Regions from separate parts of the Rhodococcus mengyinensis genome, predicted to be linked through region 1. Evidence: riboswitches for the same ligand, from Rfam matches in the RefSeq annotation. Region 1 holds a riboswitch; each other region holds the start of a gene.
What was found. Region 1 has a riboswitch for cobalamin ahead of cobN (cobaltochelatase subunit CobN). Riboswitches for the same ligand answer to the same signal wherever they lie in the genome.

Region 1 (3,252 bases):
TCCCCCTTGGGTCGCCCGCAGCACCGCTCGCAGCCCGACCAGTGCTGCCGGCCCTCCACCGGGAGTTCGCCGCGCGCGACGGCATCCCGCGCGTCGGACCGCACGTCGGCGAGCGCCCTCTCGCATCCGGGCTGCCCGGTGCAGGCACTGACGTTCAGCCAGGGGGAGTTCTCGTCGAAGATCAGGCCCATCGGGGCGAGGACCCGGACGACCTGCTCGGCGGACCACTCGTCGAGATCGCACAGCAGCACCGATTTCCACGGCGTGACGATCACCGGCTTCTCGACGGCGGCGAGGAACTCGGCCAGCCGGGCGTCGAGGATCCCGAACGCGAGACCGCCGCCGAGGGTCACGTTGCCGTCCGGTTGGTCCAGCCATCCGATCGGTGCCCGATGCTCGTCGAACCCGCTCACCGGGTCGGCGGTCGGTGCGAGCGTCAATGCCGACAGGATCCGTTCGACCCCGTCGGCGATCTCGGACAGCCGCCAGTGCTGATCGCGCAATTCCAGGAAGACGCGGGCGGCGTCGAGGAGCACCGCCACCGATTCCGTCGTCGTGATCCGGGCGCCGCTGTCGCGACCGGCGAGAACCAGGGCGACCTCCGTCTCGCTGACCGCATGGACGCCGAAATCGCCGCCGAGCGCCGACACGTCGCCGCGCCCGTCGTCGAGAGTGAACAGGGTGCGGCCGGGGAGGTCTGCCAACGCGGAGTCCGCGCACAACGTCCGGTCGAGTTCGTCGACCAGATCCCGCAGATCCGCGAGACCACCGATCCGGCCGGTCAGCGGCGAGACGAGGATGTTGCGGACCCGCTCGTGCGTCTCCGACGGCAGGAGACCTGCGTCGGCGAGGCGCCGGGCGAACTCCCGCGGGTCGCGGACCGCCCGCAGTTGCGCGTTGCCGCGGGAGGTCAGTTCGATCTCGCCGTTCCCGAGGTCGCGGGCCGATTCCGCGAGGGTCTGCAGCTGGGGGGAGGTCAGCACACCTCCGGGAAGGCGCACCCGCGCGAGCGCACCGTCCGCGGCCTGGTGGACCTGCAGCGCGCCGGGGCATGCATCGGGGCGGGAACGGGAGTCGACCATGGTCCCAGGTTACGTCCGGCCCCGGGTAGCATCTCCAGCACTTGCGACAGCAGGAGAGGAAGCCGGTGAAAATCCGGCGCGGTCGCGCCACTGTGAGCTCGCCGAAACCGGTGGGCGAGCCAGACCCTCACCTGCCGTCCTCCGACCTACGGTTCCGCACAGAACCACTGCCACGGGGCGCGACACCCCCAGGAAGGCTCCACACGTGATCCTGCTGCTCTCCACCTCCGACACCGACCTGCTCAGCGCACGCGCCAGCGGGGCGGACTACCGCTGGGCCAACCCGGCACGGCTGCTGGTCGAGGAGGATCTGCCGGGACTGCTCGACGGCGCCGACCTGGTCGTGGTGCGCATCCTCGGCGGCCGCCGGGCGTGGGAAGAGGGCCTCGACGCGGTCCTGGCCAGCGGACTGCCCGTGGTGGTCCTCGGCGGCGAGCACGCCCCGGACGCCGAGCTGATGGAGTGCTCGACGGTCACCGCCGGTGTGTCGGCGGAGGCGCACAACTATCTCGCCGAGGGCGGCGCCGACAACCTCGCCCAACTGCACCACTTCCTGTCGGACACCGTGCTGCTGACCGGTCACGGTTTCGAGGCGCCGATCCACCTGCCGAGCTGGGGCGTCGCGCCGTTCGCTCCCGCTGCGAACCCGGAGCGCCCCACGATCGCCGTTCTCTACTACCGCGCCCAGCACCTGGCCGGGAACACCCGCTACATCGAGGCGCTGTGCGACGCCGTCGACGCGGCGGGCGGCACCCCGCTGCCGATCTTCTGCGCGTCGCTGCGCACCGCCGAACCGGAGTTGCTGAACACTTTGCGCCGGGCGGACGCGATGGTGGTCACCGTGCTCGCCGCCGGCGGCACCAAGCCGGCCGGGGTCTCGGCAGGTGGCGACGACGAGGCGTGGGACGTCGCCGCGCTGGCCGCGCTGGACGTGCCGATCCTGCAGGGTCTGTGCCTGACCAGCAGCCGTGAGTCGTGGGAGTCCAACGACGACGGATTGTCGCCGCTCGACGTCGCCACCCAGGTCGCGGTCCCCGAGTTCGACGGTCGGCTGATCACGGTGCCGTTCTCGTTCAAGGAGATCGACGCCGACGGTCTCTCCACCTACGTTCCGGACGCCGAGCGCGCCTCCCGGGTGGCGGGCATCGCCGTCCGGCACGCCCGACTCCGGCACATCCCCGCATCCGACCGCCGGATCGCTCTGATGCTGTCGGCGTATCCGACGAAGCACGCCCGCATCGGCAACGCCGTCGGTCTCGACACCCCGGCCAGTGCGATCCGGTTGCTCACCGAGATGCGGACCGCCGGATACGACCTCGGCCCGGCGGACGGGCCGGATTCCGTGCCGGGTCTCGCCGCCCAGGACGGCGACGCGCTGATCCATGCCCTCATCGCCGCCGGCGGACAGGACCCGGACTGGCTGACCGCGGAGCAGCTCGAGGGCAACCCGATCCGGATCTCCGCCGCCCGCTACCGCGAGTGGTTCTCGGCGCTGCCCGCGGAACTGCGCGAGGGCGTCGAGGAGCACTGGGGACCGGCGCCGGGCGAACTGTACGTCGACCGCTCGCAGGATCCTGCCGGTGAAATCGTGATCGCCGCAATGCAGTTCGGGAATCTCGTGCTGATGGTGCAGCCGCCGCGCGGGTTCGGGGAGAAGCCGGTCGCGATCTACCACGATCCGGACCTGCCACCGAGCCACCACTACCTCGCCGCCTACCGGTGGATCGCCGCGGAAACCGCCGCCGGCGGTTTCGGCGCCGACGCGGTCGTCCACCTCGGCAAGCACGGAAACCTCGAATGGCTGCCCGGCAAGACGCTCGGCATGTCCGCGTCGTGCGGCACCGACGCCGCGCTGGGCGACCTGCCGCTGATCTACCCGTTCCTGGTCAACGATCCGGGCGAGGGCACGCAGGCCAAGCGCCGCGCCCATGCGACGCTCGTCGATCACCTGATCCCGCCGATGGCCCGCGCCGAGAGCTACGGCGACATCTCACGACTCGAGCAGCTCCTCGACGAGCACTCGAACATCTCCGCGCTCGACCCGTCCAAGCTGCCTGCCATTCGCCAGCAGATCTGGACGCTGATGCGTGCCGCCAAGATGGATCACGACCTCGGACTCGAGGAACGGCCCGACGAGGACGTGTTCGACGACATGCTGCTGCACGTCGAC
Region 2 (3,252 bases), on a different contig from region 1:
GCATCATCGCGGCCCCGACCGTCGCGAGTGCCACGGCCGGGAAGATCGCCGTCGACCAGCGCGAGTCGCCGAAACCGCCCGCCAGCCAGTACATCACCGAACTCAGTTGATGCTCGTCCGCGACGACCAGAATCGAGAACGTGATGAGAGCCGAGAACACCTGCGCCGACGCGACGCCCACGAGGATGACGGCCGTCGGCTGCGGATACCGTCCGCCGATCGCCAGCGACAGGAACAGCGGCACCATCGCGCCCAGGAACGCCGCGACGGGAACGGTGAACGCGCCCAGCGCTCCCACCCCGAGCCCGAGCACCGTCACCACCACCACGCCGAAACCGGCACCCGAGGACACGCCGAGCAGATAGGGATCGGCCAGCGGATTGCGGGTCACCGCCTGCGCCACGGCGCCTGCGAGGGCCAGCGCCGCACCGACGGTCGCCGCGGTCAGCGCCCGCGGCAGCCGGGAGTCGAGGACGATCGACTCCCGCGCCTGTGACCACCAGGACTCGAATGCGCCGGGGGCCACGCGGTGCGCGACGATCGCCCACACGTCGCCGACCGGGATGCGCACGGAACCGAACGACACCGCGAGGCCGACGACGAACAGGGTTGTCAGCACGAGCAGCACCGTCAGGCCCGCGAAACCGAGGCGTGCGCGGGCCGGGTGTGGTGCCTGCGCCGGTGGTGCCGCACGTTCTGCGGTGACAGTCATCGCGCGCCGACGTCGTCCGGATGAAGTGCCCGCGCGATCGTCTCCACCGACCGCACCAGGCGCGGGCTCTCGAAGAAGTCGTCGAGCGGCACCACCACGAAGCGGCCGGCCTTCACGGCGGGTGTCGTCGACATGATCGGGTGCGACTTCAGGAAGTCGATCTTCGCCTGCGCACTCGTCGTGCCGTAGTCGAGGACGACGATCGCCTCCGGGACGCGTTCACCGATGATCTCCCAGGTGGACTTCGAATACGGCTTCTCCCCTTCGGCGAAGAGGTTGGCCGCACCCGCGTGGTCCGCGATGAGCTGGCCGACTCCCACACCGCCGATCGTCAGCGGGACGTCCTCGCCGGAATCGTAGAAGAACGTCGGAACCGGGGCGGCGCCCGCGATCTCGTCGCGCACGGCCTGCAACCCGGACGTCACCCGGTCGGTGATCGCCCGCGCCCGGTCGGGGTCTCCGAGGATCTCGCCGAGCTGCTGGTAGTCGCTGCGCAGCAGACCGATGTCCGGGAAGCCCTGCCCGCAGTACTCGGAGAACAGGAAGGTGGGAATGCCCTGGTCGCCAAGGGATTCGCGCGACCGCCCCTCCTTCTCGTCGAACGCGCTCCGCATTCCGCCGACCACCAGGTCGGGGTCGAGGTCGAGGATCTGCTCCCGGGTCGGGTATTCCTTCGCGAGTTTCGGGATCTTCGCGAAGGCGTCCGCGAACTCGGGCAGCGGGGTCGCGTCGCCGTACCCTGTGCCGACGATGCGGTCGCCGGCCCCCATCTCGATCAGCACCTCGGTGACGTGATCGTTCATGCTGACGATGCGCTGGGGCGGGGCGTCGAACGTCTCCGTTCGATCGCAGTTGGTGACGGACACCGGCTCGGCGAAGGATTCTGCGGAAGCGGTCTGCCCCACGGACTCCCCGCGCGAACACCCGGCGACCACCAGCGCGGCCACCAGCGCGGCCACCGCGAGCGTGACCAGACCGGTACTTCTGAACAACTGACCGTGCATGTAAACCTCATTGCGGCTCAGAGCCACGAATGAGAAGTCAGCAGACGCCCGGTGCGGCGCCTGCAGGACTCCGCTTCGTAGACCACGACGAAAAGGATGTCGCACACCCCACGTCGGGTAATCGGGCTCGCCACCGAAATGATCTGGTGGCCTACCGTTGCGGGTCAGCGCCGGATTCGGACCGGCTTCCCCCGTGCGTGTGGCTGCAAGTGCGATGCCGAGTATGCACGATTTGCCGGGAGCCGCGTCACACCCCCGCCGGTGACACCCCGATCCGCACTACAGTCGGCAGTCGCAGCTGCCCGCCCCAGACACGCCGGAGATGACGCATGACACGTTGGGCCTCGACCGTTGTTTCACGCAAATGGTGGGTCCTGAGCCTCGCCGTCGTCGCCGTTCTGGTGAGCGGCGTGTGGGGCACCGGTGTCTTCGCGAAACTCAGCTCGGGCGGGTTCACCGATCCCGGTAGCGAATCCGCCGAAGTGGCCCGGATCGTCCAGGACAACCTGGGTCCGCAGACGCCGGACATCATCGCCATCTACACGGCACCCGAGGGGAAGACCCTGGACGACATCGGCCCCGAGGTCACCGCGAGTCTCGACCGGTTCGCCGCCGAGGTGCCGACGTACTCGGTGACCTCGTACTGGACCGCGGACGCGGCGAGAAAGCAGCTGATGGTGTCGGAGGACGGCACCAAGGCGTCGGCCGCGATCACCGTCGACCCCGACGCCGGGATCACCGCCGCCACGTTCGACGACCTGTTGCCGAAGCTCGAGGTGGAGGGCATCGACACCGAGTTCGCGGGCAATTCGGTGGTGGGTGTGGCGTTCAACAACCGGCTGCAACAGGACCTGGTGCTGGCCGAGGCGATCGCGCTCCCGATCACTCTCGTGTTGCTGGTCTTCATCTTCGGCGGTCTGGTGGCCGCGGCCGTTCCGGTGTTCGTCGGGCTGCTCTCGATCTTCAGCGCCCTGGCCACCCTGCGTCTGCTGACCCTGTTCACCGACGTCAGTTCGTTCGCGATCAACGTGGCGTCCCTGCTCGGCCTGGGGCTCGCGATCGACTACGGCCTGTTCATCGTCGGACGTTTCCGCGAGGAACTGGAGTCCGGCGCCGACGTCGCGGAGGCGACCCGGCGCACCGTCCTGACCGCGGGCCGCACCGTGCTGTTCTCCGGTCTGCTTCTCGTGTGCGCGTTCTCGGGCATGCTCGTGTTTCCGCAGGACGTGATCAAGTCGCTCGGGTTCGGTGCGATGGCCGCGGTCGCGAGCGCGGCGCTGCTATCGCTCACCGCGGTCCCGGCGCTGCTCGCGATCCTGGGTCATCGCATCAACGCACTGACCTGGCGCAAGGATGCGGCGCGGCGCGGGGAGGTTCGCGCCCGCAAGTTCTGGGGCTCCGTCGTCACCTGGGTGATGCGGCGGCCGGTCGCCATCGCGGTCGGCATCGTCGCGGGGTTGATGGTCCTCGCCTCGCCCCTGCTCAGCGCATCGCTCGGCGAGGTCACGTACACGACGCTGCCGGAGAACGATCCCG
Region 3 (3,252 bases), on a different contig from region 1:
GTCGTCGGCAGGGAGGCACTGTGCGTGAGCAGACACGATCCGGAGATGCGTGGCCGGCGTTGAAGGTGGACGACTGGACGTCGACGCGGAACACCCTGCACATGTGGACTCAGATCGTCGGGAAGATCCGCTTGGCCCACGCACCGCTGATCAACCACTGGTGGCAGGTCCCGCTGTACGTGAGCCCCCGCGGTCTCACGACGTCGACGATTCCGTACGGCACCGACTGTTTCGACATCGAATTCGACTTCGCCGATCATCGACTGATGATCCGCACCAGCACGGGCGGTACCGGGACGGTTGCCCTCGAACCGAAGTCGGTGGCCGATTTCTATGCGGAGACGATGGACACGCTGGCCGAGCTGGGTGTGGCGACGACCATTCTGGCCCGGCCCAACGAGGTGGACCCCGCCGTCCCGTTCGCGGAGGACACGCAGCACTGTTCGTACGACGGTGAGTCGGTGCACCAGTTCTGGCGGCAGCTTGTGCAGGCCGACCGCGTCCTGCACGAGTTCCGTTCCCATTTCATCGGGAAGGTCAGTCCCGTGCACTTCTTCTGGGGTGCGCTCGACCTGGCCTGTACGCGGTTCTCCGGACGAACAGCACCGACTCACCCTGGGGGAGCGCCGAACTGCGGAGATTGGGTGATGGTCGAGGGGTACTCGCACGAGCTGAGCAGTTGCGGTTTCTGGCCCGGCGGTGGGGTCGAAGGTGCGTTCTACGCGTACGCCTACCCGGAGCCGGACGGGTTCGCCGACTACCCGGTCGGGCCCGACGGAGCGTTCTACAGCAAGGAGAACGGGCAGTTCCTGCTGCCGTACGAGACCGTCCGCACCGCAGACGATCCCGATGCCGCACTGCTGAAGTTCCTGCACAGCACGTACGACGCGGCCGCCGAGCGGGGTGCCTGGGACCGGGCCGCCCTGGAGGCGGACCCGGCCCGATGGGACAAATCCCGCTGACGCCCTGTGGGTCAGGCGGCGTTCGCCGGCGCGGGCGCCGTGGCCCGGGTGGCGCGCTCCGTGAGGAACGCGAATGCCAGTCCGAGAACCAGCCACAACGTGGCCTGCGTCGCGAGGGACGACAGCCGGAACTGCCACAGCAGCACTGCGGGGAAGTCGTCGCCCACTTCGTTGACGGTGGGCAGCACGAGGTAGCCGATGGTCACCACCACGAGGAAGGCGAGAACCGGCGCCGCGATTCGCACCGACAGGAATTCCTGCGCTGCGACGGCCTTCGCCGCGAAGACGGAGGCCACCACCGCGAGCAGACCCAGGACGACGGCGGCGAGCCACAGCCAGGTGCGCTGAGTGATCGTTTCGGGGTCTCCGACAGCCGGCGGGTTGGCGGGGTACTTGAAGAACGGCACCGCCTCGATTGCCAACCAGCCCAATGTGGCCAATGTCAGACCGAGCAACGGTCCCGACAGCATCGTCACTCGACGTGCGTAATTCGCGACGACGGCGAAGATCGCTCCCAGAGCCAGGCCCGCGAGGGACGTGGCGAGGAACAGCCCGAAGCGCTGTCCGTCACGGCTGACCAGTGCGTCTTCCTCGTCGTGCGAGTGCCCGGCCGGCTCGGCTGCCTGAGTGGCGTCGTGCGAGTGGACTTCGGCTTCGGCAGCGCTGTTCGACTCTTCGATCGCGATGGCCGCATCGATGTGCGACTCACCGAGGACGAACGCGACACCACCGGCCAGGATGCCTGCGATCAGGCCGGCCAGCAGACCGCGGATGAGGAGTTTCGCGAAGGAATCGGTCAGTGGCATGGCAGACCCAGGAGGTGGCGGCCGTCGTGCATCAGTTCATGCATGTACATGCCACTGCGCGAAATCGCGCCCTGGTCGAAACCAACGAGGTAAAGAGCGAGCATCGCGAACAGAACGATCGCGAAAGAGATGACGGCGAGACGGGTCGTGTCGACCGACGAGCCGGGTGCGTAGGCGAGTGCCATAGTTCCTCCTGGGATTTCGCGTCCCCTAGGTCCAGGCGATGGCCGCAGTATCTGGCTGTCGAGGTGGCTCCCGTGAAGGACTACTCCGATTTACAGTGGCGCGACCGCTCCGGGATTGCACCGGATTCCTGCCGAACCATCGCTTTGTCCTGCGAACTTTTGCACCCGGCGGGCCGTCGTGTCAATCCTCCCGCTCGGCCCAGTCTCTCAGCCCTTGTTCGCTGCCGCGACGTCGAGAACGACCTCGAACTCGAGCAGCGAAGCTCCGGACGCCACCGGCTTCTTCTGCTCACCCGCGTGCGCTTCTCTGGCCGGACCGTCGCGCCACGCCGCGAATGCCTCTTCGCTCTCCCACTGGGTGACGACGAAGTAGCGGTTCTCGCCCTTGACGGGGCGCAGAAGCTGGAATCCGAGGAAGCCGGGGGAGTTCTCCACGGCGTGCGCGCGCGCTGCGAAGCGCTTCTCGAGTTCGGGGCCTGCACCCTCGGGGATTTCGATTGCGTTGATCTTCACCACTGCCATGCGGGCGAGATTACTCCGCTAGCGTCGGAGGGGTGGCAGGTGAGAGTGCGTTGCACGACGAGGGTGGAACGGGACAGCCGATTCTGCTACTGCACGGGCTGATGGGCAGCGCGCGGACCTGGGGGCGGCACGTGCCGTGGTTGCGTGAGCACGGCCACGTCTTCACGTTCGACGCCGCAGGTCACGGCAGGCCCGCACCGTCGCGGTTGACGACGGAAGCGTTCGTGGAAGACCTCGCCGCCGCACTCGCGCCCTTCGCCGAGCCGTGGGTGGTGATCGGCCATTCGATGGGCGCCCTGCACGCGTGGTGCCTGGCGGCCGAACACCCCGCGAAGGTGTCGGCGCTTGTGCTCGAAGACATGGCCCCCGACTTCCGGGGCCGGACCGCCGCGGACTGGGCGGCGATGATCTCGAAATGGCCACAGCCGTTCGCGACGCGGGAGGACCTCTTCGAGTTCTTCGGTCCGGTTGCCGGACAGTACTTCCTGGACTCGTTCGAGAAACGCGCCGACGGCTGGTATCTGCACGGGGACGTCGACACGTTCCGTGACATCTCCGAGGAGTGGGGTGGCAGGCACTTCTGGGACCAGTGGGCGTCGATCACCGTTCCGGCCCTGCTGATCGAAGGGGAGTTCACGATCACCCCCGACGGTCAGATGCGGACCATGGCGGAGCGGCATCCCGGCGCCGAGTACGTCCGCATCGAGCAGGCCGGGCACCTCGTCCACGACGACCAGCCGGAGCAGTACCGGAAAGTGGTCGAGGAGTTCCTCGACG

Region 2: another riboswitch for cobalamin. It lies ahead of ACNJ7E_RS28690 (ABC transporter substrate-binding protein); the one in region 1 lies ahead of cobN (cobaltochelatase subunit CobN).
Region 3: another riboswitch for cobalamin. It lies ahead of ACNJ7E_RS15530 (CbtB domain-containing protein); the one in region 1 lies ahead of cobN (cobaltochelatase subunit CobN).

What each region holds. Positions count from the first base shown of each region.
Region 1 covers NZ_JBLWIT010000131.1:29,160-32,411, reverse strand. Annotated here, with positions in the region: gene cobG (precorrin-3B synthase) at 1-1,082, opposite strand, end outside; cobalamin riboswitch at 1,089-1,231, shown strand; gene cobN (cobaltochelatase subunit CobN) at 1,288-3,252, shown strand, end outside.
Region 2 covers NZ_JBLWIT010000125.1:63,642-66,893, forward strand. Annotated here, with positions in the region: gene ACNJ7E_RS28685 (FecCD family ABC transporter permease) at 1-712, opposite strand, end outside; gene ACNJ7E_RS28690 (ABC transporter substrate-binding protein) at 709-1,716, opposite strand; cobalamin riboswitch at 1,812-1,950, opposite strand; gene ACNJ7E_RS28695 (MMPL family transporter) at 2,046-3,252, shown strand, end outside.
Region 3 covers NZ_JBLWIT010000084.1:34,899-38,150, reverse strand. Annotated here, with positions in the region: gene ACNJ7E_RS15540 (DUF5996 family protein) at 21-962, shown strand; gene ACNJ7E_RS15535 (CbtA family protein) at 974-1,768, opposite strand; gene ACNJ7E_RS15530 (CbtB domain-containing protein) at 1,759-1,953, opposite strand; cobalamin riboswitch at 1,977-2,109, opposite strand; gene ACNJ7E_RS15525 (antibiotic biosynthesis monooxygenase family protein) at 2,161-2,475, opposite strand; gene ACNJ7E_RS15520 (alpha/beta fold hydrolase) at 2,508-3,252, shown strand, end outside.